DNA from 2 places in the Hwanghaeella sp. 1Z406 genome. Region 2 is predicted to be linked to the other one. Evidence: riboswitches for the same ligand, from Rfam matches in the RefSeq annotation. Region 2 holds a riboswitch; the other holds the start of a gene.
The links. Region 2 has a riboswitch for cobalamin ahead of ACOSDR_RS05665 (CbtB domain-containing protein). Riboswitches for the same ligand answer to the same signal wherever they lie in the genome.

Region 1 (4,419 bases), on a different contig from region 2:
CACCGAAAGAAGCCGCCGACCCCGCCAAAATCTCCGTGCCTTTCCAGGCCCATTTCGCCACCAAGGATGATTGGTGCACCCCACAAGCGGTTGAACAATTGCGCAAGGATATGGCCGGCGTGAAAAGCCCGGTTGATATTCACGAATACGACGGTGAACATGGATTTTTCAATCAAACCCGCGAGGTGTTCAATCGCAATGCAGCCGATGTAAGCTGGGAACGCACAATCAGTTTTCTAAACAAGGTTCTGTGACGCACCACAAACGGTATCAGGTGACAGCACCCCACCCGCCTCCGCGGGTATGAGGAGTGGGCAAAGGTTAACCGCAGAGGGCGTAGAGGAACTGGTGCCCTATAACTTTCCACGTCTGACCTTCAACACCACCCTCCCCCTTCGAGACGCTACGCTCCTCTGGGTGAGGGTGCCTTTGGCGTCAACATCGTCACCCCGGACAACGATCCGGGGTCCAGGGCGGCTGGCGCGATTGGTGCCTGTGGCTCTGGATATCAGCAGGGAACTGACAATCCCACCAATCGTCTCATTCTCATCCTGAGGAGGCGCGGCAGCGCCGTCTCGAAGGAGGGGCTGTAAGTTCGGTGCTTACAGAGGGCTCCCCCTTCGAGACGCTACGCTCCTCAGGGTGAGGGTGCCTTTGGCGTCAACATCGTCACCCCGGACACCGATCCGGGGTCCAGGGCGGCTGGCGCGATTGGTGCCTGTGGCTCTGGATATCAGCAGGGAACTGACAATCCCACCAATCGTCTCATTCTCATCCTGAGGAGGCGCGGCAGCGCCGTCTCGAAGGAGGGGCTGTAAGTTCGGTGCTTACAGAGGGCTCCCCCTTCGAGACGCTACGCTCCTCAGGGTGAGGGTGTCTTTGGCGTCAACATCGTCATCCCGGACACCGATCCGGGGTCCAGGGCGGCAGTCATGGGTGTTGGGGGTCGCGTGCGATATCAGCGAAACACAATACTACTGAGAGTCGAAAAAACACGACGTTAGGACATTGATTTAACGAATAATTCAAGTAATCTCCCGAAATGTCATCAAGCTATCGCCTTCACAGTGGCACAGCGCCGCTTCTCGTCAGTGTTCCCCACTCAGGAACAGCTGTACCCAAAGATATCTCGAATCGACTGACGGATGCGGCCAAGCCGCTGCCAGATACCGACTGGCATGTGGATCGGCTGTATGATTTTGCCGCCGACATGGGGGCCTCTGTGCTTGTCGCGGAATATTCGCGGTACGTCATTGATCTTAATCGACCCCCCGATGATGAAAATCTGTATCCGGGAAAGGCGACAACAGGGTTGGTTCCGGTTGATACTTTCTCAGGCGATGCGATTTATCAGGATGATATTGATCCTGATATGGCCGAAGTCATGGGGCGGATCGATGGGTATTGGATGCCCTATCACACGGCCCTTGCGAAAGAACTGGACCGCATCAAGCAGGAGCATGGTCACGCCGTCTTGTGGGACGCGCATTCTATTGCGTCGCGCGTCCCTCGATTCTTTGAGGGACAGCTGCCCGATTTTAATCTGGGCACCAATATGGACAAAAGTTGCGCGCCAGATCTGGCCCAGGCCGTGCTGGCACAGGCACAAGCCGCCACAGGTTTCACTGCCGTGCTGAATGGCCGGTTCAAGGGCGGATACATTACGCGCAATTATGGCATTCCCCGGGATCATGTTCATGCAATCCAGTTGGAATTGAGCCAGATCACCTATATGCAGGAAAGCGCGCCCTGGCCCTACCTGGACGATAGGGCCAACAAGGTGCGCGCCCATTTGCAACGCATGTTGGAAACCTGCCTGACCTGGAAACCAGCCTAGTGTGGTGCGCGCATATCTGGAATCACCAGGATCCCTGAAAGTGATCATAGATACTCCACAGCCCCATGATTACGAATCCGCAGCCCGCGATCAGTTTCAAGGGGATCATGGTCAATGTGCGTTCTGCAACGGTGCCCAGAAACACCGCCAGAGCGGTTGATAAGACCAACGCAGCGGCGGCGGCACAGAAAACACCAAAAGGTGTCATCGCCTTATCCGTGGCGAACAGAACCGTCGCCAACTGGGTCTTATCTCCCAGTTCCGCAAGGAAAACAGTGATAAAAATGGCAATAAAAGGCTGCATGAAACACTCCAAAAGGGGACCGGCGACAAGATGACGACTCCGAACGGCCGGTCCCTCCGAACCCGATCAGAATCGCCATAGGTCTTGCCAAACCGTGACTGGCCGCCTGTGCCATGGCAGTTGCCAAGTATGTTGACACAGGCCCCTATAAGAAGGGCGGCTACTCCCCTACGGAGTGCGTAGAGGATACCCAGCCGGAACCGGATCGTCAATAGCCTTTAGTTACGGGGGCGGCGTCGTCGACCGGATGCCAGTCTTTCCGCAGGATATTGGGCAATTTCCCGCAATAGCGTGGCAAGTCGGCCGGTTTCCCCCTGATCCGCCTGCGCAAAGAGCGGCATTCGTCCAAGAATCGCCGCCGCCCGTGCTGGATCCATGGCATCAGGCAGCGTAATCAACCAGGATAGCACCGCATCTTCTGCAGCCCCAACCGGAAGGGGTGTGCCACATTGAAACAATCCGGACAGACAATTTTGAGGGTCTAACTTTGTTATTTTTTGAAAGTCTGTCGACTGACCCGTCGAGGTGAAATGTTCTAACGCCGCATAATCAGGATATGCCAGTCCACTCATCGTAACCTCCTCCGGGGCACCCCGCCCGGTCGTTTGGGTTTAATGTGAAGAGCGGCAGGTCTCCTGGCTTGCGGGTCAATGCCGAACCACCCTGCCTTCCCGACAAAAAATTGTCAGTGGCATGAATGGGCGATCGGCTCGCCGCTTACAGTTGCGGGGGCAGCTTCGGCTTTGGCAGCATCAAGATCAATCATGATCCAGACATCCACCGCACCGAATTCCCTTTTGATCCCCTAATGGGAACCGCTCAATATTCAAACAGATTACCTGAAATTTAAACAACGACTAGAGAAAAAGCGACAGGCTTCACCCTGCTACCGTCACTTGACCAAGGGGTATAAGCGCGGTCAAACTAGCGTTGCGATCGGGACCTATTATAGGGGGGTAGAATGCTGGACGGATTACGCCAATCATTGGCAGAGCGATATGAACGCCATAAGCATCGCCCATTCCTGGAAGCGTGCATGGCAACCTGTGCCTTGGTGGCGATTGCGGACGGAGAGGTCTCCCTTTCTGAACGGGGTCGACTGGATCAAATTATCGATGCGATTGACCGACTGAGCATTTTTGATGTGCACGAAGCGATTGATCTGTTCAATGAAACGATAGAAGCAATCAAGGCTGATCCCGCTCAGGGGCGCGAAGATGCCCTAAAACCAATCGCCGACTGCCGCAGCGATGCGGGCGATGCCGTACTATTGGTTAAGGTGGCGCTGGCGGTCGGTCAGGTCGACGGCGTGCTGCTGCCCAGCGAACGCGCCCAGTGCGAAATTATCTGCGAGGCATTGGGCCTCACTCTCAGCGACTTCGAATAAGCGGCTAGTTACCGGCTTCAGGCAGGGGCGCCAAAGTCGGCGCCTGTTCCATGGGTTGCTCCTGTGACACAGCAGGCGCACTCTCGGGTATCTGTGCGCCGGTTGGCGCCGCTGCAGCAGGCTGTTCCTGCGCCAGAGACTCGTAATTTGGGGATAACAGCGCCCCATCCCGAATGTCATTGATGACATCAATCAGATCTGCCGATTGATTCGACATCGCGATCGCAACAGCGGCAAGGCCCACCGCTTTGGCTGGATCAACCCCAATCTTATCCGTGACTTCCTGGCCAAAATTTGGATCACCCAATCGACCAGCCGCCGCCGCCACACGGATCAAGGCCTGATACCTAGGGACGTCAAACCCGCCATCTGGTGTACGCGGCAGAACCACACCCGATTGCGGTTCCGGGATGCGCGCCGCCGTGTCATAGGCCCCCAAGAGATCCCCCGCCGCCAATTGTGCCAGAGAAATTGCCAGCAGGGCAGAATTGAACCCCTGATCGCCCTTATTCTCAAAGGCAATGCGATAGGCTGCACTGATGGTTTTCTGGGCGTCTTCAATACGGCCGCGTCTTGCTTCTGCGATTGCGACCTGGACCAGGGCACGCACCTTTGCCAGATCCGTCTCCAAGACCTCTGATAAATCCCGGGCACGGCTGAAAATCGCCTGATCCGCGCTTTCCAGCCCAACCTTGATCTGGGCACTGAGAACGGCATCCAGGGCATCCGGGACATATTCAGGTAAGGTCGGGAAACCAGTCGGATCAAGCGATTCAGCCAATAATGCGCTGGCCCCTTCCGGGTCATTCTCCAGCCCCCGCCCCAATGCCACTGCGGCCATGATCTGGGCCCGCATCCCGATATAGGGAATATAATCTTTCAGCACCAAAG
Region 2 (4,419 bases):
AAAATGATGGGAGCGGAAGGCCTTTCGCCCCTGCAGATCGGATGGGGCCGTTGGGTCGCCCATGCCGCCATCATGACACCGCTGGTGCTGATTTTGTATGGACGCGCCGCCCTGCGACCCAAGCAATTTTGGGGTCAGGTGATTCGGGCGTTGCTGCTGGTCACGGCGACAATGTTCTTCTTCACCGGGCTGCTGACCATCCCCCTGCCGACCATGACGGCCACCCTGTTTGTTGCGCCCCTATTGGTCACCGCCCTGTCTGGACTGGTGCTGAAAGAACGTGTCGGGATCTGGCGATGGTCCGGCGTGGTGGTTGGCTTTCTGGGCATGCTGCTGATCGTGCGGCCCGGCGCGGACTCATTTCAAACCGGATCCCTGTATGCGCTGGCGACGGCTGCCTGCTTTGCCGGTTATCTGCTGGTGACGCGCAAAATCGCTGGGCAGAATCCCCCGATGGTCACAATGATGTGGATGGGGTTCATCGGCGTTCTGGTGATGTCTGTGGTGGTGATCCCCGTCTATCAGCCCTTCACACCCCGCCAATGGGGCATGATCGGCATTATGGGGGCGATCCTGACGCTGGGCCATGGGCTGATCGTCTGGGCGGCAGATCGGCTGGAAGCATCTGCCATGGCCCCAATGCCCTATCTGGAAATGGTGACATCAACCATTGTGGGCTATTACGTTTTTCAGGATTTCCCGACCCTGACCACCTGGATCGGCTGTGGCATGGTCACTGCCAGCGGGATCTTCATTGCCTGGCGCGAAAACCGCCTGAACAAACAGATAGACCCCGCTGAACAGAACCTGCTTTAGACATCATTTTACGCAAACGCGTCGTCGCAGACTTTCGTCTGCTCGGGGTTTGCGCCAGCGCATCATGCGTCCGCATGAGCGCACACAAAATGCACTGGCTTCTTATTTTTATAGCAAACGCGTCGTCGCAGACTTTCGTCTGCTCGGGGTTTGCGACAGCGCATCATGCGTTCGCATGAGCGCACACAAAATGCGCCGGCTTCTTGCTTTTATAGCAAACGCGTCGTCGCAGACTTTCGTCTGCTCGGGGTTTGCGCCAGCGCATCATGCGTCCGCATGAGCGCACACAAAATGCGCTGGCTTCTTGTTTTTATAGCAAACGCGTCGTCGCAGACTTTCGTCTGCTCGGGGTTTGCGCCAGCGCATCATGCGTCCGCATGAGCGCACACAAAATGCGCTGGCTTCTTGTTTTTATAGCAAACGCGTCGTCGCAGACTTTCGTCTGCTCGGGGTTTGCTTTAAGCCTCAAACCGCTTGTAGAACGTGCCGCTGAGCCAGCCCAGCATGGCCCAGAAAACGGCCGCAACCACGATGGAAGCGGCGGCAAAATGACCTGCCAGTTCCGGCGGCACCCCACCCCCGATTTCCTCTGGATGCGGCGCGCCAATGACATGCGGTGCAATCAGGATCAATATGCCCAGCACAACAAAACCAATCTTGCGCCCGAATACCATCAGGCACAGGCCAATCCCGGTCGCCGCAGCACAGCCCAGCCACCACATCTGGCGGGCCCCCAGTTCAGCGGCCATGCTGCCCGGGACCTCTGGCGGCAATCCCAAATTCGGGCCCAATGTGAACATGGCAAAACCGCCCATCGCCCACAGGACGCCGCGACGGCCCGACATTTCCCCGCCATGCACAGCAAAGGCGGCCGTCAGCATCAGGGCAAAGGCGATTCCCATCGTAATATTTGCACCCAATGTAAAGACGGTCCGTTCCAGGCCATCCTCTGGTGCCCATGCCTCGTCGTCATGATCATGACCTTCTGTCCCACTGTTGCTGTGGGCCAGGAACAGCGTCTCTGACCCGGCAGACGGGCGGGTTGAAAACAGTTTGGTCTGAATAATCACATAATCCGACTGAACGGCGGCGGCATGATCATGCCCGCCATTTTCATATTCTTCCGCATGCAGGATCAGCGGTGTGGTGGTGACTTGTTGAATGCCGGTGATCAACAGACCCGCGATAATACCGGCGGCAAAGGCCGCCCCGAAGAGTTTTCTAAACATGGACAATATCCCATTCTTGCGCGGCACGGTATCGTGCCACGGTCAGGTCAATAAGACTGGATTGAACAGAGACGGGTCACCGCGTCAGACAAACGCCCGACCCGGACCCCAATCATTCCATAGCGATTAGTGGCAGGGCAGCGCGAATGCGTGCCGGGCATCATGGGTCGCATTATGGACCGTTGCGGAATGGGCAAAACCAATCGCCAGGAACAGAAATGACCCGAATACAGCAGCGGCAAGCGCAGCAGCCAGAGTCTGTGTCCGATTTGCGAGATAGGCCTGATCGGCAGTGGTGGTCGTGTTACGCGTCTTCATCACTTTTCTCCCCCCGTCACACCCGACGGTTTCTTGAGATCGTGTGGTCGCTCGGCAGGTCTCCCGGCTCACGGATCCTCGTATCTTTCCGCCTTCCCAAGGCATCGAACCTCAGTGGCAAAATCGAAAAATACTCACCGCTCACGGTCGCGGGGGCGGCCCAGGCGCAGGTCCCCTGATGGGTAGACCCTTCCTGTGTTCCCTCTTCGCTCCAAGACCTTAAGGCCCTTAAAGGAGCACCGATCCACATTCCATTAAGCTGTATCGCGGACACGACAGCATCGTCAAGCGTGAACGCGACACCCAGTATCCTTTTTGGCGCTGTGGATATTCTAAAATGTGTTCTAACCGTCCTTGCCTGAAACATAGCGGGTGATCGCCTCCGCCATTGTTTCAGGGGCCGTTCCGCCATGGAACATGGTGACGAAGGATCCGTCCGGCGCCATGAAATAGACATATCCGGAATGGTTCATCAGGTAAAATCCACCCTCAATCTGGGTGCCCTTAGAATAGAAAACGCGAAATTTTCGGGCAATATCGGCAATTGCCGCATCAGATCCGGTCAGGCCCACCATACGGGGGTGAAACGCGGTGACGTAGTCTTTCATCATTTCAGGCGTATCACGCGCCGGATCGATGGTAATAAAAACCGGCGTTACTTGTTTGGCCAGATCGGGCTTATTTTCCGCAACGATATCAAGGGCTGCTGCCATGCTGGACAATTCCGTCGGGCACACATCCGGGCAACTGCTATAGCCGAAATAAATCAACTGATACTGTCCCGGAAAACTGTCTTGCGTGACCGTCTGACCATCCTGATTGATCAGTTCAAAGCTGCCGCCAACAGTGATGCCAGGCGCAACCAGTGCTTCACCGGAACGACTGACGCCTTGTTCATGACCGGTTCCAGCCAATTGATTCCAGGCGACCAGAGCCGCCAGGCCGATCGCGGCCATGGCTGCCAACATTACACCAATTATGGGGAGAGCTTTGCGATTCATGTACCCATCGCTTTTGTTACATCTTTCAATTTAAGGTCCAGACATTAAGGGATCGGCCCGCCGCGCCTCAAGACGCCAAATCGTCGCGCATCCTAAAGGAAGGGATGTTACGATGCGGCTGGCAAGCGAACGACAAAGCGCGCACCCGATGGTGTCCCCTTAGAACCCGTGCGATTTTCTGCGTGAATTGCACCGCCATGGGCCTCTACAATCTGCTTACAGATCGACAGACCCAAACCGGAATGCCCGCCAAACTTCTCATGCTCCGGGCGCTCTGTATAAAATCGGTTGAATATCGCATCCAGTTTGCCTGCGGGCAGGCCCGGCCCCTCATCCTCGCACATGGCGACAATCCAGTTATCGTCACGCATCACAGATAACTCAATCTTACCACCATCCGGGCTGAAGCTCTCCGCATTGGAAATGATGTTCTGGAAGACCTGAACCAATCGGCTTTCCATACCTGCGACACTGAACGGGCCATTATTCCGGCGAATGAATGACAGCACCGGCCCGGTTTCGGCTTTCGGCTCGGATTCGCGCTCTGTCTCGTCGCGGCGATGTGACTCGCCCCGCGCTGTGCGATGAACGCTGACAAGCATGTCCAGCATTTCTGCAATATCAACCTCTTCCGTCTGAATACGGCCCAGTTCCGCATCCAGGCGTGAGGAATCTGAGATATCCGTGATCAAACGGTCCAGCCGCTCAACATCCTCTTTCACAATACGCAGCAATTCGCGCTGATGGTCTGGATTCTTTACCCGTTGAACGGTTTCAATCGCGCTTTTCAAGGAGGTCAGGGGATTCTTGATCTCGTGACTGACATCTGCGGCAAACCGTTCGATGGCGGTGATACGGCTGGTCAAAGCATCTGTCATTTCCCGCAAGACGCCCGACAGATCACCAATTTCATCATGACGCCCCGTCAGATCCGGAATTGCCATGGCATCCCGGCCAACCGAATGGCGGACCTTTTCTGCCGCCTCTGCCAGTCGATGCAGGGGACGGGCAATGGTTCCGGCAAAATACAGGGACAGCAATGTCGTTATGACAAG

Region 1: linked by a shared signal. The riboswitch ahead of ACOSDR_RS02310 (hypothetical protein) and the one ahead of ACOSDR_RS05665 (CbtB domain-containing protein) in region 2 are both predicted to bind cobalamin.

What each region holds. Positions count from the first base shown of each region.
Region 1 is NZ_JBLZHU010000001.1:514,467-518,885, reverse strand. Features, by position in the region: gene ACOSDR_RS02325 (dienelactone hydrolase family protein) at 1-254, shown strand, start outside; gene hutG (N-formylglutamate deformylase) at 1,043-1,837, shown strand; gene ACOSDR_RS02315 (TMEM165/GDT1 family protein) at 1,860-2,141, opposite strand; yybP-ykoY riboswitch at 2,159-2,322, opposite strand; gene ACOSDR_RS02310 (hypothetical protein) at 2,360-2,713, opposite strand; cobalamin riboswitch at 2,749-2,976, opposite strand; gene ACOSDR_RS02305 (tellurite resistance TerB family protein) at 3,103-3,528, shown strand; gene ACOSDR_RS02300 (hypothetical protein) at 3,533-4,419, opposite strand, start outside.
Region 2 is NZ_JBLZHU010000002.1:266,141-270,559, reverse strand. Features, by position in the region: gene ACOSDR_RS05675 (DMT family transporter) at 1-816, shown strand, start outside; gene ACOSDR_RS05670 (CbtA family protein) at 1,275-2,045, opposite strand; gene ACOSDR_RS05665 (CbtB domain-containing protein) at 2,172-2,363, opposite strand; cobalamin riboswitch at 2,399-2,622, opposite strand; gene ACOSDR_RS05660 (SCO family protein) at 2,708-3,364, opposite strand; gene ACOSDR_RS05655 (stimulus-sensing domain-containing protein) at 3,472-4,419, opposite strand, start outside.